DNA from 2 places in the Streptomyces sp. NPDC096339 genome. Region 1 is predicted to be linked to the other one. Evidence: riboswitches for the same ligand, from Rfam matches in the RefSeq annotation. Region 1 holds a riboswitch; the other holds the start of a gene.
The links. A riboswitch is a leader RNA that binds a small molecule or an ion and turns the genes downstream of it on or off. The one in region 1 is predicted to bind ZMP and ZTP.
Positions count from the first base shown of each region.

Region 2: it holds a riboswitch for ZMP and ZTP, as region 1 does, so the genes downstream of both, ACIQ5Y_RS26215 (bifunctional 5,10-methylenetetrahydrofolate dehydrogenase/5,10-methenyltetrahydrofolate cyclohydrolase) here and glyA (serine hydroxymethyltransferase) in region 1, are expected to answer to the same signal.

Region 1 is NZ_JBIWFI010000005.1:188,949-200,614, reverse strand. It holds gene ACIQ5Y_RS11055 (DUF3017 domain-containing protein) at 1-378, shown strand, start outside; gene ACIQ5Y_RS11050 (malate dehydrogenase) at 622-1,611, shown strand; gene ACIQ5Y_RS11045 (carboxymuconolactone decarboxylase family protein) at 1,718-2,209, opposite strand; gene ACIQ5Y_RS11040 (PLP-dependent aminotransferase family protein) at 2,257-3,666, shown strand; gene ACIQ5Y_RS11035 (hypothetical protein) at 4,046-4,882, opposite strand; gene ACIQ5Y_RS11030 (hypothetical protein) at 5,000-5,314, shown strand; gene ACIQ5Y_RS11025 (glutathionylspermidine synthase family protein) at 5,346-6,536, shown strand; gene rocD (ornithine--oxo-acid transaminase) at 6,543-7,748, opposite strand; ZMP/ZTP riboswitch at 7,858-7,948, shown strand; gene glyA (serine hydroxymethyltransferase) at 7,984-9,255, shown strand; gene trpS (tryptophan--tRNA ligase) at 9,893-10,906, shown strand; gene ACIQ5Y_RS11005 (2'-5' RNA ligase family protein) at 11,001-11,594, shown strand.
Region 2 is NZ_JBIWFI010000024.1:19,826-30,434, forward strand. It holds gene ACIQ5Y_RS26190 (SRPBCC family protein) at 1-68, shown strand, start outside; gene ACIQ5Y_RS26195 (ATP-binding protein) at 255-1,316, shown strand; gene ACIQ5Y_RS26200 (hypothetical protein) at 1,369-3,180, shown strand; gene ACIQ5Y_RS26205 (RNA polymerase sigma factor) at 3,260-4,849, opposite strand; gene ACIQ5Y_RS26210 (methyltransferase domain-containing protein) at 5,063-5,824, opposite strand; ZMP/ZTP riboswitch at 5,881-5,974, shown strand; gene ACIQ5Y_RS26215 (bifunctional 5,10-methylenetetrahydrofolate dehydrogenase/5,10-methenyltetrahydrofolate cyclohydrolase) at 6,041-6,886, shown strand; gene ACIQ5Y_RS26220 (hypothetical protein) at 7,156-7,572, shown strand; gene ACIQ5Y_RS26225 (helix-turn-helix domain-containing protein) at 7,558-8,352, opposite strand; gene ACIQ5Y_RS26230 (FAD-dependent oxidoreductase) at 8,407-10,203, opposite strand; gene ACIQ5Y_RS26235 (4a-hydroxytetrahydrobiopterin dehydratase) at 10,424-10,609, shown strand, end outside.

The DNA of each region.
Region 1 (11,666 bases):
CGACGCTTCCCTTCCGTAACCACGGACACCGCCCGCCCGGAGGGCAGTGGCCGTGCCGTGCCCGGTGCCGTGTCCACGCCCGCCCGGCAGTGGCCGATGCTCAGCGTGCTCACCGCGACCGCGGTGGGCCTCCTGGCCACGGCGCTGGGACATCCGCGCATCGGCACCCTGGTGATCGGCATCGCCCTGATCGCGGCCTCGGTCATGCGGCGGCTGCTGCCCTCGGTGGGGATGCTCGCGGTGCGCTCCCGTTTCACGGACATGATCACCTACGGGCTGCTGGGCGTGGCGATCACCCTGCTCGCGCTGGTCATAGAGCCCAAGCCGTTGCTGGAGGTGCCGTTCCTGGAGGACGCGGTCCGCTTCACCGTGCGCTGACACCCCCGAAAGGGAGGCCCGGCAATAGCCCGAAAGGGTCGAGATGCAGGGCGGAAACCGCCCTCCCGCCTTCGAACCCTCCGGTCCGTGTGCCATGCACCACAGGGACCGGGGGATCGAGCCGCTCCAAGGTCGGATAGCCTGACCGCGGATGTCTCTTCACATCAAGATTCACTGGGGAGCGGCGTCCTCCAGCACATGGGGCGGGACGCCCCAACCGCCAGCTGTCTAACGGAGAAGGCCATGACCCGCACTCCCGTGAATGTCACCGTCACCGGCGCCGCCGGCCAGATCGGCTACGCACTGCTCTTCCGCATCGCGTCCGGCCACCTGCTCGGCGCGGACGTGCCGGTCAAGCTCCGCCTCCTGGAGATCCCCCAGGGCATGAAGGCCGCCGAGGGCACCGCCATGGAGCTCGACGACTGCGCCTTCCCGCTCCTCAAGGGCATCGACATCTTCGACGACCCGAACCAGGGCTTCGCCGGCGCCAACGTCGCGCTGCTCGTGGGCGCCCGCCCGCGCACCAAGGGCATGGAGCGCGGTGACCTGCTCTCCGCCAACGGCGGCATCTTCAAGCCGCAGGGCGCCGCGATCAACGCGAACGCCGCGGACGACATCAAGGTCCTGGTCGTGGGCAACCCGGCCAACACCAACGCGCTCATCGCGCAGGCCGCCGCCCCGGACGTACCGGCCGAGCGCTTCACCGCGATGACCCGCCTGGACCACAACCGCGCGATCACGCAGCTGGCCCAGAAGACCGGCTCCGACGTCACCGACATCAAGCGCCTCACCATCTGGGGCAACCACTCGGCGACCCAGTACCCCGACATCTTCCACGCGGAGATCGCCGGCAAGAACGCCGCCGAGGTCGTGAACGACCAGGCGTGGCTCGCCGACACCTTCATCCCGACCGTCGCCAAGCGCGGCGCCGCGATCATCGACGCCCGTGGCGCCTCCTCGGCCGCCTCGGCCGCCAACGCCGCCATCGACCACGTGCACACCTGGGTCAACGGCACCGCCGCGGGCGACTGGACCTCGATGGGCATCCCGTCGGACGGCTCCTACGGCGTCCCGGAGGGCATCATCTCCTCCTTCCCCGTCACCACCAAGGACGGCAAGTACGAGATCGTCCAGGGCCTGGACATCAACGAGTTCTCCCGTGCGCGCATCGACGCGTCCGTGGCGGAGCTCGTCGAGGAGCGCGACGCGGTGCGCGAGCTCGGCCTGATCTGATCCCGGATCGCCTCACGGCTTCAACGGAACGCCCCGGCGGGCTTGCCCGCCGGGGCGTTCCGTACGTTCACGGCGGGCCCGGTGCGAACCCCCGTGCGGCACCGGATCAGACGTTGTACATGCCGGGCTTGTAGTGGCCGGGCGTCAGGCGGGTGGTGACGCCGATGCGGTTCCAGACGTTGATCGTCGCGATGACGGCGATCAGCTGGGCCAGCTCGCGCTCCTCGAAGTGTTTGGCGGCCTTCTCGTAGACCTCGTCGGGCACGAAGCCGTCGGTCAGCACGGTGACGGCCTCGGTGAGCTCGATCGCGGCGAGCTCCTTCTCGGTGTAGAAGTGCCGAGACTCCTCCCACGCGGCCAGCAGCACGATGCGCTCGACGCTCTCACCTGCCGCGATGGCGTCCTTCGTGTGCATGTCGAGGCAGAAGGCGCAGTGGTTGATCTGCGAGGCCCGGATCTTCACGAGTTCGACCAGGGCCGGGTCGAGGCCCTTCTTGGAGGCGATCTCCAGGGCCACGACGGCCTTGTACACCTCGGGGGCGACCTTGGCCATCTGCATGCGGGGGGTGTGCTCGTGTGCGTTCTGTGTCTCCGTCATGTGATCGACACTAGGTGCAGGGCGGCCCAGCGATATGGTCCATATCCATGACGGATTCATGGGCCACTTTCGGCGCCGACCTGCATCTGGACCTCTCCGCCGGGCGCGGACTGCGGGCCGGGCTCACCGAGGCGCTGCGCGAGGCCGCGCGCAGCGGGCGGCTGGCGGCCGGGACGCGGCTGCCGTCCTCGCGGTCGCTCGCCGTCGACCTGGGCATCGCGCGGAACACGGTCGCCGAGGCGTACGCCGAGCTCGTCGCCGAGGGTTGGCTGACGGCCCGCCAGGGCTCCGGGACCAGGGTCGCCGAACGGGCCCGGCCGCGCCGGACCCCACCCGCCGCCGGCCGGGCCCGGCGCCCCGCGCGCGGCGGGCCTTCGCACGACCTCCAGCCCGGCTCCCCGGACCTGAGCGGCTTCCCGCGCGCGGCCTGGCTGTCGGCGGCCCGGCGCGCGCTGACCAACGCGCCGAACGAGGCCTTCGGGTACGCGGTCGAGGTACGCGGCCGGATCGAACTGAGGGAGGCCCTCGCCGGCTACCTGGCGCGGGCGCGCGGGGTGTACGCGGACCCGGAACGGATCGTGCTGTGCGCCGGGTTCGTGCACGGGCTGACGCTGTTGGCGCAGGTGCTGCGGGCGCGGCGGGTGCGGGAGGTGGCGGTGGAGGGGTACGGGCTGGACATCCACCGGGACCTGCTGGTGAAGGCGGGCCTGCGGACGCGTCCGATGGGCGTGGACGCGGAGGGGGCCCGAACGGGCGAACTCGGCGCGGGCGGGCCCGGCGTGGGCGCGGTGCTGCTGACTCCCGCGCACCAGTTCCCGACCGGCGTCGCGTTGACCCCGGCCCGTCGGGCGGCCGCCGTGGACTGGGCCCGGACCACGGGCGGGCTGATCCTGGAGGACGACTACGACGGGGAGTTCCGCTACGACCGCCAGCCGGTGGGGGCGCTCCAGGGACTGGACCCGGACCGGGTCGTGTACCTGGGCACGGCCAGCAAGTCCCTCGCGCCGGCGCTGCGGATCGGGTGGCTGGTGGTCCCGCCCGGGCTGGTGGACGAGGTCCTGGCCGTGAAGGGCGTGACCGACTGGACCTCCAGCGCGCTGGAGCAGCTCACGCTCGCGGAGTTCATCACCTCCGGGGCGTACGACCGGCACGTGCGGGGGATGCGGCTGCGGTACCGGCGGCGGAGGGACGAACTGGTGGCGGCGGTGGGGGACCGGGTCGGGGTGTCGGGGATCGCGGCGGGGCTGCACGCGGTGCTGGACCTCCCGGAGGGGACGACGGAACGCTCGGTGATCCAGTCGGCGGCCTGGCAGGACCTCGCCCTGGACGGCCTGTCCCGCCACCGCCACCCGGAGGCCGACCTCCCGCCGCGCCCGGCGGTGGTCGTCGGCTACGGGACCCCGTCGGACAGCGCGTGGGCCTCTGCGCTGGCCGCGCTGTCCGCCGTTCTGCCGTAGGCCTGGCCGGGGTTTGGTCGTGTCCCCTGGCGGGTCCGGCTGCGCGGTCCGGCCGCGGCGCCGCTGCCGGGGCTCCACCCCGGACCCCGCGCCTCGAACTCCCCCAGCTACCGCTGGGAGGTGCCCCCCGGCGAGGCTGAGATTTGCTGCGCAAATCCAGCCCGCCGGGCGGAGATTTCAGCCCCTCCGGCGCTTGAGGAGCGGGGTCCGGGGCGGAGCCCCGGTTCGGGAAGGGGCGGGGTGGGGGAAAGGCCCCGCGCAGCGGCCCCCACACAACCGCGGTGTGGTTGCGGGGCTTTCGCCGAAGCGGGCCGGCGGCGGGGCCCGCAGCGGCACGCCCCCGGCGCGGCGGGGGCAGCGGCGCGCGCCCCCGGCCGGGTCACTCCGCGGCGGCAGCGGTGGGGGCCGGGGGTTCGCCGAAGCGGGCCAGGGCCAGGGATCCCGCCAGGGCCACGGCGAAGCCGGCGATTGCGAGCCACGTCAGCCCCTCGCGGGTGCGGTCGCCCAGCCAGGCCACGCCCACCACCGCCGGACCGATCGTCTCGCCCAGGACCATCCCGGCCGTCGCCGCCGTCACGGAGCCCCGCGCCAGCGCCGAGGTGAGGAGGAGGAACGCCGCGCCGCCGCCCAGCAGGAGGGCGTACAGCGCCGGGTTGAGCAGCTCCCGCAGGGAGAAGGAGTCGATGAGCCGTACCGACACCTCCACCACCCCGAAGCCCGTTCCCGAGGCCAGGCCCAGGACGAGGGCCCGCGGCCCGTCCGGGAGCCCGCCGGCGGCCGCGCCCACGGCCAGCACCATCACCGCCACCCCCAGCAGCCCCAGCTTGAGGGCGAGCGAACCCTCCCCGGAGCCCTCCTCCCCGGAGGCCAGCCCCAGCATCAGCAGCCCCGCGCACACCACCCACACCGCGCCCCACTCCGTCCGCGACAGCCGCACCTTCAGCAGCCGCGAGGCGACCACGGCCGTCACGGCGAGGCTCGCCGCCAGCGCGGCCCCCACCGTGTAGATGGGGACGTGGCGCAGCGCGATGATCTGGAGCGCGAACCCGGCCGCGTCCAGGCCGAGGCCGGCCAGGTACCGCCACTGGCGGGCCGCCCGCAGCAGCAGCGCGGGGTCCACCCCGGAGCCCGTCCCGGGCTCCGCGGCCCGCGCCGCCATCGCCTGCAGCACGGACGCCGTACCGAAGCAGACCGCCGCACCGAGCGCACAAATCATCCCAATGAGCACGAACTGACTCTAGGTCACGGTTTCTGCGACGGCCGGATTCCATCCCCCGGGGGCACCGCTCTACGCTGTCCCGCAGTACGCAGGGTCCCAGGGGGAGCAGCAGACATGGACAGCAGCAACACCAACCGGCGCCGCATGCGCTCCGGCGCGGTCGCCCTCGGCGGTATGGGCCTGCTCGCGGCGACCCTCGTCGCCTGCGGCAGCAGCGACGAGCCGGACAAGCGCTGCGCGTCCCGCTCCACGCTGGAGACCCTGAACAGCAAGGAGTGCAAGAGCGGCGGCCGCGGCTCCTGGTACTACGGCGGCACCGCCAAGGCCGGCAACGGCCGGGCCTACGTCTCCGGCGGCAGCTTCGACAAGTCGGCCGTCACCCGCGGCGGCATCGGCGGACACAGCAGCTCCGGTTCCAGCGGCGGCTGAGGAACGGGCCGAGGAACACGGAACCAGGCACATGAAGCGGCACACCATCGAGCCCCGCCCCGACTGGCAGAAGACCGTCGAGGAGCAGGGGCTGATCTACCCCCTCACCCGGTACCCCGACGACTCCCTGCGCCCCTACTGGGACGAGAGCGCGTACTACTCCTTCTCCCTCCCCGAAGTGGAGGCCCTGGAGAACGTCGTCGAGGAGCTGCACGCCATGTGCCTGGCGGCGGCCGCCCACATCGTCGACCACGACCGCTTCGCCGACCTCGGCATCACCGACCCGAAGCTCGCCGCGCTCATCTCCGACTCCTGGCGGCGCCGCGCCGAACAGCCCTCCCTCTACGGCCGCTTCGACCTGCGCTACGACGGCTCCGGCAGCCCCGCCAAGCTGCTGGAGTACAACGCCGACACCCCCACCTCCCTCGTGGAGGCGGCGAGCCCGCAGTGGTTCTGGATGGAAGAGCGCTTCCCCGACGCCGACCAGTGGAACTCCCTCCACGAACGCCTCGTCGACGCCTGGCGCCGGCAGGCCGAGCTGCTGCCGCCCGGAGTGCTGCACTTCGCGCACTCCGAGACCGACGAGCTCGGCGAGGACCTGATGACGGTCGCCTACCTCCAGGAGACCGCGGAGCAGGCGGGCATCGACACCCACGCCCTGTCCGTCGAGCAGATCGGCTGGGACAGCCTCACCGGCCGGTTCGTGGACGACAAGCTCCGCTTCATCCGCGGCTGCTTCAAGCTCTACCCGTGGGAGTGGCTGGCCACGGACGAGTTCGGCCCGCAGGTCCTCGGTACGTACGACCTCGGCGGCGGCAGCGGCTCCACCTGCTGGATCGAGCCGCTGTGGAAGATGTTGCTCTCCAACAAGGCCCTGCTCGCGATCCTCTGGGAGCTCTTCCCGGAGCACCCGAACCTGCTGCCCGCCTACCTCGACGGTCCGCGCGAACTCGCCGACACCACCGGTTACGTCGCGAAGCCGCTGCTGGGCCGCGAGGGCGCCGGAGTCACCCTCCACGAGGCGGGTGGCGAGCCGTTCGTACCGGAAGAGGACGAGCGGTACTGCTTCCAGGGCCTGGCCCCGCTGCCGGACTTCGACGGCAACCGGGTGGTGCTCGGCGCGTGGGTCGTCGAGGACGAGGCGGCGGGGCTCGGCATCCGCGAATCCGCGGGGCCGGTCACGGACGAGTACGCCCGCTTCCTGCCCCACGTGATCCTGTAGCGGCGGCTACGCGGAGAGGACCGACCGGAGCTGGTCCAGGCCCCAGTCCAGGTCCTCCTTGCCGATCACCAGCGGCGGCGCGATGCGGATCGTCGACCCGTGGGTGTCCTTCACCAGCACCCCCAGCTCCATCAGCTTCTCGGAGATGTCCCGGCCCGTCCCGCGCGAGGGGTCGATGTCGACGCCCGCCCACAGTCCGCGCCCGCGTACGGCGGTCACCGCGCCCCCGCCGACCATCAGGTTCAGCTCCCGGTGCAGGTGGTCGCCCAGCTCGGCGGCGCGCTGCTGGTACTCGCCGGTGCGCAGCATCGCGATCACTTCCAGGGCGACGGCGCAGGCGAGCGGGTTTCCGCCGAAGGTGGAGCCGTGCTCGCCGGGCCTGAACACGCCGAGCACGTCCCGGTCGGCGACCACGGCCGACACCGGCACCACGCCACCGCCGAGCGCCTTGCCCAGGATGTAGACGTCCGGGACGACGCCCTCGTGCTCGCAGGCGAAGGTCTTCCCGGTCCGGCCGAGGCCCGACTGGATCTCGTCCGCCATGAACAGGACGTTCCGCTCGCGCGTGAGGTCCCGTACGCCCTGGAGGTACCCGGCGGGCGGCACCAGCACCCCCGCCTCGCCCTGGATCGGCTCCAGCAGCACGGCGACGGTGTTCTCGGTGACGGCGTGCGCGAGGGCGGTGAGGTCCCCGTACGGGACGATCTCGAAGCCGGGGGTGTAGGGGCCGAAGTGGTCGCGGGCGTCGTGGTCCGTCGAGAAGGAGACGATGGTGGTGGTCCGGCCGTGGAAGTTGTCGGCCGCGACCACGATCTTGGCGTGCCCGTCCGGGACGCCCTTGACCTCGTAGCCCCACTTGCGCGCGGTCTTCACGGCCGTCTCCACGGCCTCCGCGCCCGTGTTCATGGGCAGCACCATGTCCTTGCCGCACAGGGCGGCGAGCTCGGTGCAGAAGTCGGCGAACCTGGCGTGGTGGAAGGCGCGCGAGGTGAGCGTGACCCGCTCCAGCTGCGCGTGGGCGGCGTCGAGCAGCCGGCGGTGGCCGTGCCCGAAGTTGAGCGCCGAATAGCCGGCGAGCATGTCGAGGTAGCGGCGGCCCTCCACGTCGGTCATCCACGCGCCTTCCGCGGAGGCGACGACCACGGGCAGCGGATGGTAGTTGTGCGCGCTGTGCGCGTCGGCGGAACGGATGGCATCAGCAGTTGTCGACACGGGGTCTCCGATCGTCCGTCAGGCCTGTGACGAGGGTGGCGTCACTCTGCATCCTCGCTCGTATAGCGGGCGGAGAAACCTTTCTCGTGGCGCGCCCGCTAAGGTGGGCGGTACGCACGGCGACTGGCGTACGGAGAACAAACTCCGGGGGAGTCGTGCGCGCACGACCGCAATCAGGGCCGCTCGCCTGGGCCTCGCGGGGACGAGACACGAAATCGACCCCGGAGGAGCCGCCATGAGCGCGAACCACCGTCATCCCGCCCTTCTCGCGACCGACCCCGAGCTGGCGTCCTTCGTCGCGGCGGAGGAGACCCTGCAGGCCGAGACGCTGCGCCTGATCCCGAGCGAGAACTACGTCTCGGCGGCCGTCCTCGAAGCCTCCGGCACCGTCCTGCAGAACAAGTACAGCGAGGGCTACCCGGGCCGCCGCTACTACGAGGGCCAGCAGAACATCGACCGCGTCGAGGCGCTGGCCGTCGAGCGCGCCAAGGGCCTGTTCGGCGTGGACCACGCGAACGTGCAGCCGTACTCCGGCTCCCCGGCGAACCTGGCCGTGTACCTGGCCTTCGCCAAGCCCGGCGACACGGTGATGGGCATGGCCTTGCCGATGGGCGGGCACCTGACGCACGGCTGGGGCGTCTCGGCGACGGGCTCGTGGTTCCGCGGCGTGCAGTACGGCGTGCGCGCGGACGACGGGCGCATCGACTACGACGCGGTGCGCGAGCTGGCCCTCGCCGAGCGGCCGAAGATCCTCTTCTGCGGCGGCACCGCGCTCCCGCGCACGATCGACTTCGCGGCGTTCGCGTCGATCGCCGAGGAGGCGGGCTCCATCCTGGTCGCCGACGTGGCGCACATCGCGGGCCTGATCGCGGGCGGCGCGCACCCGTCCCCGGCGGGGCACGTCGACGTGATCTCCACGACCACGCACAAGACCCTGCGGGGTCCGCGCGGCGCGATGCTGATGTGCAGGGAGGAGCACGCGAAGGCCATCGACAAGGCGGTCTTCCCGGGCCTGCAGGGCGGCCCGCACAACCAGACGACGGCCGGTATCGCGGTCGCCCTCCACGAGGCGGCGCAGCCGTCCTTCACGGCGTACGCCCACGCGGTCGTCGCCAACGCGAAGGCGCTGGCCGAGGCGCTGCTGGAGCGGGGCTTCGACCTGGTCTCGGGCGGCACGGACAACCACCTGATCCTGATGGACCTCACCTCGCGGGGGGTCCCCGGGAAGGTGGCGGCGAAGGCCCTGGACCGGGCGGGGATCGTGGTCAACTACAACACCGTCCCCTTCGACACGCGCAAGCCGTTCGACCCGTCCGGTATCCGCATCGGCACCCCGTCGCTGACGTCCCGTGGCCTCGGGGTCGAGCACATGCCGGTGGTCGCGGACTGGATCGCGCGCTCGGTCGACGCCGCGGCCAAGGCCGACGAGTCGGCGTTGGCCGCCGTCCGCGCGGAGGTCACCTCCCTGATGGCCGCCTTCCCGGCCCCGGGCCTCGCCCTGTCCTGACCGCCCTGCCGCGGGGCCCCGCCCCGGGGCCCCGCGCCTCAATCGCCGGCGGGGCTGGATTTTGGTTGCCCCGAGCCGTCGGGTGCGGCGCCGTTGCCGGGGGCCGGCCCCCGGACCCCCGTTCCTCAATCGCCGGAGGGGCTGGATGTGCCCGGCGGGGCCGGAACCGCCGGGCGGTACTGGACGGGCGGCGCTCGGCCGAAACCAGCCCCGCCGGCGTTTTGAGGCGCGGGGGCTCGGGGGCGGAGCCCCGGGAAGCCCCGCGCAGCGGCTCGGCCCGGCTCGGCCCGGCCCCGCGCAGCGGCTCGGCTCGGCTCGGCCCGGCCCCGTGCAGCGGACCGGCCCCGCGCAGTGGCTCGGCCCGGCTCGGCCCGGCCCCGCGCAGTGGACCGGCCCCGCCCCGCCCGGCACGCCCCGCCCCGCGCAGCGGACCGGTCCCGCCCGCCCCGGCCCCGCGCAGCGGAGTGGCGGAAAGCGGTCGCTCGGCCGGGGTGGGATTCGGCCACCGCGCTACCCGGTGGTACGGGCAGCGGGCCCGCCCCGCCGCAAGGGGGCGCGGTCCGGCCGCACGCATTCTCCAGCGGGTTCCGGACACCGGCGGGCCCGAGCCCGCCCCCGCACCTGAGAGAATGAAGCCATGGCTTCTGATCGTCCTCGCGCGCTCTCCGGCATCCAGCCCACCTCCGGTTCGTTCCACCTCGGGAACTACCTCGGAGCCATCCGCCAGTACGTCGCCCTGCAGGAGACGCACGACGCCTTCTACATGGTCGTCGACCTGCACGCGATCACCATGCCGCAGGACCCGGCGGCCCTGCGCGCGAACACCCGCCTCTCCGCCGCGCAGCTCCTCGCCGCCGGCCTGGACCCCGAGCGCTGCACGCTCTTCGTCCAGAGCCACGTGCCCGAGCACGCGCAGCTCGCCTGGGTCATGAACTGCATCACCGGCTTCGGCGAGGCCAGCCGGATGACCCAGTTCAAGGACAAGTCCGCCAAGGGCGGGGTCGGCAGCGCCAGCGTCGGCCTGTTCACCTACCCGATCCTCCAGGTCGCCGACATCCTGCTCTACCAGGCGCACTCCGTCCCCGTCGGCGAGGACCAGCGCCAGCACGTCGAGCTGACCCGCGACCTCGCGGAGCGCTTCAACCAGCGCTTCGGCCAGACCTTCACCCTCCCTGCGGCGCACATCGTCAAGGAGACCGCGAAGATCTACGACCTCCAGGACCCGGCGATCAAGATGTCGAAGTCCGCGTCCTCCCCCAAGGGTCTGATCAACCTCCTCGACGAGCCCAAGGCCACCGAGAAGAAGGTCAAGAGCGCGGTCACCGACACCGAGACCGAGATCCGGTTCGACACCGAGAAGAAGCCCGGTGTCAGCAACCTGCTCACGATCTACTCCACCCTCACGGGCGAGACCATCCCCGAGCTGGAGGCGAAGTACGAGGGCAAGGGCTACGGCGCGCTGAAGACGGACCTGGCCGGCGTGATGGTCGACTTCGTCACTCCGTTCAAGCAGCGCACCCAGGAATACCTGGACGACCCGGAGACGCTGGACTCCATCCTGGCCAAGGGCGCGGAGAAGGCCCGTGCGGTCGCCGCCGAGACCCTCGCGCAGGCCTACGACCGGATCGGTTTCCTGCCCGCCAAGCACTGACGCAAGCGCTCGCGGAAGACGGCCCTGGCGGTACAGGGGGTGCTGCCCCCACACTGGGGCGACAGCACGCACTCGGACGACGGAGGAGACATACGTGGGGACCGTAACGCTCGGCGTTTCGATCGCGGTCCCGGAGCCGTACGGCAGCCAGCTCCAGGAGCTGCGCGCCGGCTTCGGGGACGCCGCCGCGCACGGCATTCCCACGCATGTCACCCTCGTGCCGCCCACCGAGGTGGAGGCCGACCGGCTGCCCGCGATCCGGGCCCACCTGGCCGAGGTCGCGGAGGCCTTCCGGGGCTTCCGGATGCGGCTGGCCGGGACCGGAACCTTCCGGCCCCTCTCGCCGGTCGTCTTCGTCCAGGTCGTGGAGGGCGGCGCGGGCTGCACCCGCCTCCAGAGCGAGGTCCGCAATCCGCAAGGGCCGCTCGACCGCGAGCTGGCCTTCCCGTACCACCCGCACGTCACCGTCGCCCACGGGATCTCCGAGGAGGCGATGGACCTCGCGTTCAGCACGCTCGCCGACTACGCGGCCGAGTGGCTCTGCGAGGGTTTCGCGCTCTACGAACAGGGCTCCGACGGGGTCTGGCGCAAGCTGCGTGAATACCCTTTCGGCACGGGCCCGACGGGAGTCCCGGCGCAGGCGGGCGCGCCCGCCGAAGCGGCCCGGGCGACCGTACGTCCTTCCTGACCGAGCGGCCGCCGGCCCAGCCGGACGGTGAGCCGGGTGGTGAGCCGGGCGCTGAACCGCAGCTTCCGTAGA
Region 2 (10,609 bases), on a different contig from region 1:
TGGTCCGCAGGGAGATGCCCCGCAGCGAGGAGAAGCTCAAGCACCTGCTGGAACACACGGCCGCCTGACCCGCCGAGCCGCGTCCCCCGGGAGCCGCGTGCCCCGGGAGTCGCGTGACCCGCCGACCTGCCTGACCCGCCGGTCCGCCGGTCCGCCGGTCCGCCGGTCCGCCGGTCGGAAAACCGGATGCTCCGGGACACGTGGTGCGATCACACTGGGCGCACCACGTACCCCGACTCCGAGGAACCGCTTTCGTGCAGGCCGCCGTTGCCGTCACCCCCGCCCAGATCCCCGAACTGCTCCTCGGTCTCGCCACCGTGCGGCCCGTCTTCCTCTGGGGTGCACCCGGAATCGGCAAGTCCTCGCTCGTGCGGAAGTTCGCCGACTCCCTCGGCCTGGAATGCGTGAGCCTGCTCGGTACGCAGCTCGCCCCCGAGGACCTCATCGGCGTACCGCAGATCCGTGACGGCCGGTCCGTCTTCTGCCCGCCAGAGGCGATCGCCCGCGACGAGCCGTACTGCCTCTTCCTCGACGAGCTGAACGCCGCGACCCCGGACGTCCAGAAGGCCTTCTACTCGCTGATCCTCGACCGCCGGATCGGCTCCTACGAGCTGCCCGCGGGCTCCATCGTCATCGGCGCCGGGAACCGGGCCACGGACAACGCGCTGGCCCGGCCCATCGCCTCGGCCCTCGTGAACCGCCTCACCCACGTGCACCTGACGGCCTCCGCGCGGGACTGGCTGGTCTGGGCCGGCGAGAACGGCATCCACCCGTGGATCACCGACTACCTCACCGACCGCCCCGACCACCTCTGGTCGCAGCCGCCCAAGACGGAGGAGCCGTTCTCCACCCCGCGCTCCTGGCACATGCTCTCCGACGCCCTGCACTCCTTCGGGTCCGGCCTCGACGAGCAGACCCTGAAGGTGATCGCGCACGGCACCCTCACCCCGGCGCACGCCGTCTCCTTCTGCGGCTACGCGAAGATCGTCCGCCACACCTACGGCATCGAGGCGATCATGAAGGGGGATGCGGGATGGCCGCGCGGCCTGGAGGACCGCGACCTGCTGTACTACCTGGCCGAGGCCTTCCGGGGACGTCTGCTCAAGGAGCTCCCGGCGCAGAAGGAGCACGTCTCGCCCGCCCTGCGGCAGTCCGCGTACCGTTTCAAGTCGCTGCTCGTCCAGCTCGCCGAGATCTCCGTCGAGGTCGCCCAGACGGTCATCGCCGACGACGCCGACGGTCTGCCCGTGCTCCCCGGATGGTTCCTCGTCGAGGCCGCGCGGGACATGCCGCGCCTCGTCGAGGCACGCCGATGAGCGGGGTGCGCTCCCGCGCGGGGGACCGGGCCGCGAACGGCGGGGCCGCCGTATGAGCCGTGGTGGGCGGGGCGCGAAGGACAAGCCCGATCCGGCCACCGAGGCGTACGCCGCGGGGCTCCTGCTGGTGAAGCGGAACCCGGCCTTCGCCGCCCTGGACGTCGAGTTCTGCCGCCGGAAGAACTGCCGCCTCTGCCCCGCCGAGGGACTCACCGCCGTCGACTCCAACGGCAGCGTCCACGCCCATCCCACCCGCCGGGCCGAGCCCGCCGAGTGGGCCTGGGCGCTGGCCCATTCCCTCCTGCACCTGGGCTTCGGCCACGTCCCGGCCGCCGACGACAAGGTCCGGGCCCAGCCCGACCCCTACGACCTGGCCGCGCGCTGCGTGGTGGTCAACCGTTTCCTGCAGACCTTCCCGGCGGGCCGGACCCCGGACCACCTCCCCGCCGCCTATCCCGGCGGCGAGGAGGAACAGCTCGCCGCCCGCTGGCGCCGCGACGGCATCCCGCCCGGCCTCGACCAGTGCGGTACGGCCGGCCGGGAGCCGGACCAGTGGCTCCTGCACTGGCACAAGTCGAGCATCCACCGCGTCCCCGACTGGCAGACCGCCTTCGCGCACGCCCTGACCCGCAGCGTCTCAGCCGCCATGGACGTGGCGGGCGGCCGCCGCGACCGGATCACCGGTGAACGGGTGGCGCAGCGCCCCTGGGACCGGGCCCTGAACTGGTTCGTCTCCTCCTACCCGCTGCTCGGCGGACTGGCGGCCGGGCTGAAGGTCGTCGCCGACGCCGAGCTGGCCCGCGCCCAGGAGATCTCCATCGCCGCCGTCAGCGCCACCGCCGGGGAGATCTACGTCAACCCGCTGCGCACCTTCGACGACGAGGAGTGGCGGTTCATCCTGGCGCACGAGATGCTGCACGCCGCCCTGCGCCACGGCGGGCGCCGCGGCGCCCGGGACCCGTTCCTGCACAACGTCGCCGCGGACTACGTCGTCAACGGCTGGCTGGTGGAGATGGGGGTCGGCAGCATGCCGGACGGGCTGCTGTACGACCCGGAGCTCCAGGGGCTCTCGGTCGAGGAGGTCTACGACCGGATCACCACCGACCTGCGCCGGATGCGCCGGCTCGCGACCCCCCACGGCAAGGGCCGCGGGGACATCCTGGGGGAGCCGCTGCCCCATCCCGGGAGCGGACCGTACACGGACCTCGACGAGTTCTACCGGCGCGGCCTCGTCCAGGGCTTCGACCTGCACGTGCACGGGGAGCGGGGGCTGCTGCCCGCCGGGCTGATCCAGGAGATCAGGGCGCTGGCCCACCCGCCGGTGCCGTGGGACGCGAAGCTCGCCCGCTGGTTCGACGAGTACGTGCCGCGCCCGGAACCCGTACGGTCCTACGCGCGCCCCGCGCGCCGCCAGGCCTCCACCCCGGACATCCCGCGCGCGGGCCGGTACTTCCCGCCCGAGGAGGTGGCCCGCTGCACCTTCGGGGTGGTGCTGGACACCTCGGGCTCGATGGACCCCGGTCTGCTCGGCAAGGCGCTGGGCGCCATCGCCTCGTACGCGGAGGCCCGCGACGTACCGGCCGCCCGCGTCGTCTTCTGCGACGCGGCGCCGTACGACGCGGGCTATCTGCCGCCCACCGAGATCGCGGGCCGGGTCAGGGTCCGGGGGCGCGGCGGCACCGCACTGCAACCGGGCGTCGACCTGCTGCAGCGGGCGGAGGACTTCCCGCCCGGGGCCCCGGTCCTCGTGATCACCGACGGCTGGTGCGACACCCTGCGGATCCGGCGCGAACACGCCTTCCTGATCCCGCAGGGCGCGTCGTTGCCGTTCACGCCCCACGGACCGGTCTTCCGCCTGACCTGAGGCACGGGTGAGCGGTACGACGACGCCCCCGCCCCGCCGGAAAACGGCGTGGCGGGGGCGTCGTGTGCCGGGGGCCGGCTCAGTCGAGGTAGTCGCGCAGCACCTGCGAACGCGACGGGTGGCGCAGCTTCGACATCGTCTTGGACTCGATCTGGCGGATGCGCTCACGGGTGACCCCGTACACGCGACCGATCTCGTCCAGCGTCTTCGGCTGGCCGTCGTTGAGGCCGTAACGCATGGAGACCACGCCCGCCTCGCGCTCCGAGAGCGTGCCCAGGATCGACTGGAGCTGCTCCTGGAGGAAGGTGAAGGACACCGCGTCGGCCGGCACGACCGCCTCGGAGTCCTCGATGAGGTCACCGAACTCGCTGTCGCCCTCCTCACCCAGGGGGGTGTGCAGGGAGATCGGCTCGCGGCCGTACTTCTGGACCTCGATGACCTTCTCCGGGGTCATGTCGAGTTCCTTGCCCAGCTCCTCCGGAGTGGGCTCACGGCCGAGGTCCTGGAGCATCTGGCGCTGCACACGGGCGAGCTTGTTGATGATCTCGACCATGTGGACGGGGATGCGGATCGTGCGCGACTGGTCGGCCATGGCACGCGTGATCGCCTGCCGGATCCACCAGGTCGCGTACGTGGAGAACTTGAAGCCCTTGGTGTAGTCGAACTTCTCCACGGCGCGGATCAGGCCGACGTTGCCCTCCTGGATCAGGTCCAGGAAGAGCATGCCGCGCCCGGTGTAGCGCTTGGCGAGGGAGACCACGAGACGGAGGTTGGCCTCCAGCAGGTGGTTCTTGGCCCGGCGGCCGTCCTCGACCAGGATCTCCAGCTCGCGCTTGAAGGCGGGCTTGTGGTCCTCCTCCTCTTCGAGCTTGTACTCGGAGAACAGGCCCGCCTCGATGCGCTTGGCGAGCTCGACCTCCTGCTCGGCGTTGAGGAGCGGCACCTTGCCGATGAGCTTGAGGTAGTCCTTGACGGGGTCGGCGGTGGCACCGGCGACCATGACGGTCTGCGCCGGGGCGTCGTCCTCGTCGTCGTCGGACAGGACGAAGCCCTGACCGCCGCCGGCCTTGGGGGCCTCCTCCTCGGGCTCGTCGACGAGGTCCTCGGCTGCCCAGTCCTCGCCCTCGACGACCGGGTTCTCGCCCTCGTCGGCGTCCTTGGCGCTGGTCTTCTTCGCGGCCGCGGTCTTCTTGACCGCGGTCTTCTTCGCGGCGGTCTTCTTGACCGTGCGCTTCTTCGGCTCGGCGGCGACCGTGTCGGACGTCACCTCGTCGGCGGCGGCAGCGGCCGGAGTGGCGGATATCGCCGAGGCCGCGGCCGGGGCGGCGGTGGCGGCCGTCTTGCGCGCGCCGATGGGGCGCGGCGGGGCGACGGCCTTCTTGGTCACGGTTCGGGCAGGGGCGGCGGCCGCCTTGCGGGGCTTCTTGGCGGCAGCCTTCGTGGCGGGGGCGGCGCTGACGTGGAGGGCGACGCCCTCCTCGTCCAGGACCTGGTTCAGGCTGCGCAGGACCCGCTTCCACTGGTCCACCGGGATGCGGCCGGCCTCGAAGGCCTGGCGCACGTCGTCACCGTTGATGTGACCCTGCTCGCGGCCGCGCTCTACGAGCGCGACGAGGGCCTCCGATTCGGCGATCTCCGGAGGGAACGTACGGGACGGGCTGAGCGACACAAGGAGCCTCTCGTTGCGAGCAGATAAGGGATGGACGGGACATCATCGCGCGAACTTGGGAAACAGACCCGAGGGGGTCTGTATTCCGGGCCGCGCGAGGACACCTGTCGGTTCATCGCACGCTCGAGTCGATTCGTTACGCGCTGAATTGAGTGACCTGCGCCACGCTGTGGACGGGCAACCTCTCCGGCGTGATTCCGTCCACCCCCACCGTCAGTCCGTTTTGCGGGCTTCGATGAGGAAACGAGCGGTATGCGCGACGAATGGGCCTTCGCGCTCGATCCGTTCGTGCAGCTCGCGCAACCGGTCCCGGTACTGCCCGACCGTGAAGCCGGGCACCATCCAGATCACCTTCCTCAGGAAGTAGATCACGGCCCCGATGTCGTGGAACTCCGTACGGAGCCGTTCGGAGCGCAGGTCGACGACCTCCAGGCCCGCCTTCGTGGCGTCGCTCACGGCGTCGTCGGGGTGCCGCGCGCCCCGGACCTCCTCCGGCTGGGGGCCCAGGAAGTACTCGACGAGCTCGAAGACGCTCGCCGGCCCGACCTGCTGGGACAGGTACGTTCCGCCGGGGGCCAGCACCCGGGCGATCTCGTCCCACCAGATGGTCACCGGATGCCGGCTGGCCACGAGCTCGAAGGCCTCGTCGCCGAAGGGCAGCGGCGGCTCGTCGGCGTCCGCCACCACGACCGCGCCGAGCGGGTGCAGCAACCGGGTCGCCCTGTCGATGTTGGGCGGCCAGGACTCGGTGGCCGCCATCAGCGGGGGCAGCGGGCCGGACCCGGCCAGGACCTCGCCCCCGCCGGTCTGGATGTCCAGGGCGGACCGGACGCGGGCCAGTCGCTCGCGCAGCAGCCGCTGGTAGCCCCAGGAGGGACGCTGCTCGGTCGCCCGGCCGTCGAGCCAGGAGAAGTCCCAGCCGTCCACGGAGACCGACTCGGCTTCCGCGACAAGATGGTCGAAAGTACGCGTCATGCCTTGATCCTCGCAGGCCGGGCCCCGGTGGACCACCGGATATGTCGACTACAGTGGACGCGGGCCGTGACTGGCGTTCGGGTGGATCACCACCGGGGAGCGGCCCGGCGTACTCCGGTGCGTCGTCTGCCGCGCGCCTGGGCGAACCGCGATCCGCAGCGACGTTCAGGAGACCCCGTGACGACTGCCCAGACTGCCCCTGCCACCGCCCAGCTGATGGACGGCACGGCCCTCGCCCGCCGCATCTCGGAGCAGACCGCCGCCTACGCGGCGAAGATCACCGATCGCACCGGCACGGCGCCCTGCCTCGCGACCGTTCTGGTCGGCGAGGACCCCGCCTCCGTGACCTACGTCCGGATGAAGCAGAACCGCTGCGCCAAGGCCGGGATCACCTCCCGCCACGTGGAGCTGCCGGCCGAGACCACCACCGAGGAACTGGTCGCCGCGATCACCGCGCTCTCCGAGGACCCGGAGATCAGCGGCATCCTGCTCCAGCACCCCGTCCCGCACCACATCGACGAGCGCGCCGCCTTCGAGGCCATCGCCCCCGGCAAGGACGTCGACGGCGTCACCATGCACTCCTTCGCCGCCATGGGCTTCGGGCTGCCGGGCTTCGTCTCCTGCACCCCCGGCGGCATCATGCGGCTGCTGGAGGAGTACGACGTGGACCTCACCGGCAAGCACGCCGTGGTCGTCGGCCGCAGCGCGATCCTGGGCAAGCCGGCCGGGATGCTGCTGCTGGAGCGGAACGCCACGGTCACCTACTGTCACTCCCGCACCCAGGACCTCCCCTCGATCGTGCGCCAGGCGGACGTGCTGGTCGCCGCCGTCGGCAAGGCCGAGTTCATCCGGGGCGAGGACATCAAGCCGGGCGCGGTGGTCCTGGACGCCGGCTACAACGAGGGCAACGTCGGCGACGTCCACTTCGAGTCGGCCGCCGCCCGTGCCTCGCTGATCACCCCGGTACCGGGCGGTGTCGGCCCGATGACCATCGCCGTCCTGCTGGAGCAGACCGTCCAGGCCGCCGCGGCGCAGGCCGGGCTGGACCTCGCGGACCTCTGACCCGCGCCGAGCGCGACGACGTACGGCGGACGCCCCGGGCCTTCGGGCCCGGGGCGTCGCGTTTTCCCGTTCGCCCGTTTCCCGGCCACCTCGGCGAGGAGCCCGACCGGCGCGCCCGGGCTTCGGCGCCGCCGGCATGACCTCGGAGGTAATCGACCCCGCCGCACGGGCGCGGCAAGGTTGGGGCATCGGGTTCCGGAGCTGCGCACTCAGAGCCGGAACCCGGTACCCCACCCCGCCCGTTCGACCTCGATGGAGGCTGGTTCCCCATGTCCGCAACCCTGATCGGCACCCTCGCCCGCACCACCGAGCCGCAGACCGCGCTGCGCCGGTTCCTCGCCCTCGACTCCGTGGTCACCACCGCCAACGGCCTGGCCTACGTGGCCTTCTCCGCCCCGCTCGGGCGGCTGCTCGGGGTCGGCCAGGGGCTGCTGCTGGAGCTGGGCATCTTCCTGGCCGTCTTCGGCGCCGGGGTCGGCCGGCTCGCCTCGCGGCGCCGGCCGCCCGTCTTCCCCGTCAAGTTCGTCATCGAGGCGAACTACGCCTGGGCCGTGCTCAGCCTGGTGTCCCTGTTCGCCTGGTTCACGCCCACCACGGCCGGACTGGTGTGGATCCCCGCGCAGGCGCTCACCGTGGCCTCGTTCGCCCTGTTCCAGCAGCTCGCCCTGCGCTCAGTCGCCGAGTGAGCGCAGGTACTTCACCGTCGCCGGGTCGGCCGGGAGCATCGTCTCGATGGCCAGCTCGGCGACGGTCACGTCCATCGGCGTGTTGAAGGTCGCGATCGAGGACACGAAGGACAGCAGGTGCCCGTCGTGCTCGATGACCAGCGGCAGCGCGATGTACGGGACGGGTTCCTCCGGTTCGGCGTCGCCCGGCCGCTCCGGCGCGGGGTAGGCCGACACCTCTTCGTACAGCGCCCGCAGCGGTTCGGAGCGGGCCAGCGCGATCTGCCGCTCCATCTGCGCCAGCAGGTGTCCGCGCCACTCCTTCAGGTTGTGGATGCGCGGGGCGAGCCCCTCGGGATGCAGGGTGATCCGCATGGCGTTCAGCGGCGGTGTCAGGAGGTGCTCCGGCAGTCCCTCCATCAGCATCATGATGCCCCTGTTGGCCGCGATCACGTTGTACGTGGCGTCCACGACCAGCGCCGGATAGGGCTCGTAGCCGGTCAGCAGCCGCTGAATGCCCTCGCGCAGGGTCTCCATCGACGGGTCGTCCAGGGCCGTCTGCGCGTAGTGCGGGGCGTAACCCGCCGCCAGGAGCAGCGCGTTGCGCTCCCGAACCGGTACGTCGAGGCGGTCGGCGAGCCTCAGGACCATCTCCTCGCTCGGCCGGGACCGTCCGGTCTCGATGAAGCTGATGTGCCGGGACGAGGAGTCGGCGCGGCCCGCCAGTTCCAGCTGACTGATCCCGCGCCGTTCCCGCCAGGTGCGGAGCAGGGCGCCGACCGTGGGTGTCATGGTGGTCATGCTCACGACGGTAGCCGAGGCTTCCGGCCCGAGTTCGGCCCACGTCGGCTCCGGTCAGCCCACGTCGAGGACGTTCCGCAGGCCGAGACGGTAGCGCCACAGGTCGTGCCGCTTGGCCGACTCGACCTCCGGAGCCCGGTACAGCGGCCGGATCGAGCACCGTGCGCTCGGGGAACCGTCGCGGTCCAGGAGCGAGTTGACGGCCGCGCGGGCGGAGGCGTTCGCGCCCTCCATCGTCGCGAGGTCGATGTCCACGGCCACGTAGTCCCCGCTGAGGAAGAAGTTCGGGACGCGCGTGGCGGCGCTCGGCCGGTTGTGGAAGGTGCCGACCGGGTGGATCAGCAACTGGTCCTGGTTGGTGGGGTTCGGGGTGCCGAGCCCGTCCACACCCGGGTCCAGGTGCCAGGAGTGCAGCTTGGAGTCGCTCAGGAGGGTCTTGCCGGTGTCGTTGAGGGAGGCCTTCAGCTGGGCCCACACCTCGCGCGCCACCTCCTCGCGGGTGCACTGCTTGGCCGTCTTCCCGTACAGGATCCCGGGCTTGTCCCACTCCGAGATGTCCACCGAGAGGCAGTCGACCGCCGCCCCGTCGCCGTAGTCGGCGGGGAAGTTCCGGGCGGGCCAGTGCTCCGCCTGCTGGATCGCCGTCAACGACCAGGGGGAATCGATGCAGTTGAGGTGTCCGTGCACCAGTGCGGCGCGTTCGGTGAGGTAGAACTGGATGCCCGTCATCCAGTCGGTCTCCAGCTTGTCGCAGCGCCCCAGCATCGGGTCGGCGGCCCGCAGTTCCGCGCTCCAGGTGCGGCGGGCGTGCTCCACGGGCAGTGCGCTGACGTAGTGGTCGGCGGTGACGGTCTGCCGGCTGCCGTCCGGGCCCTCGACGGCGACCCCGCTCACCCGGCCGCCCCCGTACCGGACCTCGCGCACGGTCCAGCCGATCCTGAACTCCACCCCGAGGGAACGCAGATGGGCCTCCCAGGGGTCGATCCAGGCCTCGTTGGTCGGCAGGTTCAGGATCCGGTCCGGCGGGCCGTCCGCGCCGCGCCCCAGCAGGTTGAAGACGAAGGCCTCGCCGAGGGTGCCGACCGTACGGGTGGAGGCCTCCTCGGCCTTGGTCGCCACGATGTTGCGGGTCACGCCGACCGCGAGGATGCGCTGGTACTCGCTCGACATCTGCTCCGCACGCACGAACTCCCACCAGGGGGTCCGCTCCCAGATGTCGTTGCGGCGCTCGTCGCAGCTGGTCAGGAAGACGAGCGCGCAGTTCACGAAGTACGCCGTCTCGTGCAGGGGCAGCCGGACCAGGGACTGCAGGATCCCGGTGAGGGCGCGGCGCAGCTCGTCTGGCGTCAGCTCGGCGGGGGAGTGTTCGGGCCACGGGATCGGCCCGCGCAGGTCCTCGCGGCCGCCCGACCGGGCGAACATCATCTCGCGCGGGGCGACGAGGTTGTCCCAGACGCCGTTCGCGTTCCCGGGGAAGGGGATGCGCCGCATGGTGTCGGGCAGGTTGTGGTAGATGCCGGGGATGAAGCGGAAGCCGTGCTCGGCGGGGAGCGGCCGGCGGCCGCCGCGGGCACTGTCCGGTACGTCCATGCTGCGGGCCTTGCCGCCCAGCGCCCGGCGCTCGTACACGGTGACGGCGTAGCCCCGCTCGGCGAGTTCGTGCGCCGCGGTCAGCCCTGCCACCCCACCCCCCAGTACGGCGACCCGGCGGCCGTTCGCCGCCGCCTTGGCGGGGGAGGCCGTGGCGGCCGCCGCGGGAGCGGCCGTCACGGCGGTGGACAGGGCCCCCGCGGTGGCCGCCGCGCCCGCGCCCGCGATGAACGTACGCCTGGAACTGCCTGTGCCGGTCATGTCGATGCCGCCCCTTCGTCCCTTGCCCGTCACGTGGTCACCGAACGTGGATGCCGACGGCTGTTACCGGTGGTAACAGTGCGTCGGCGCAGGAGCATATGGGGGGCGGGGCGGGCCTGGAAGGCGCAGGAGCACCCGAGCGCACTATGGCGTGAAAGGGTTGCCCGGGCGTGCGCTGTGGGAACCTTGACTACACGTCACGGGGAAAAGGAGCCGGTGCATGCCGAGTGAGCCGCTGTCGCAGAAGGAGATCGAGGACCGGTTGCGGGAACTTCCCGGCTGGGCCTTCGAGGACGACCACATCCTCCGCACCTACCGGCTGGACACGCACTTCGCGGCGAGCGCCCTCGTCGCCCACATCGCCTCGGTGCAGCAGGAGTTGAACCACCACTCCGACCTGACCCTC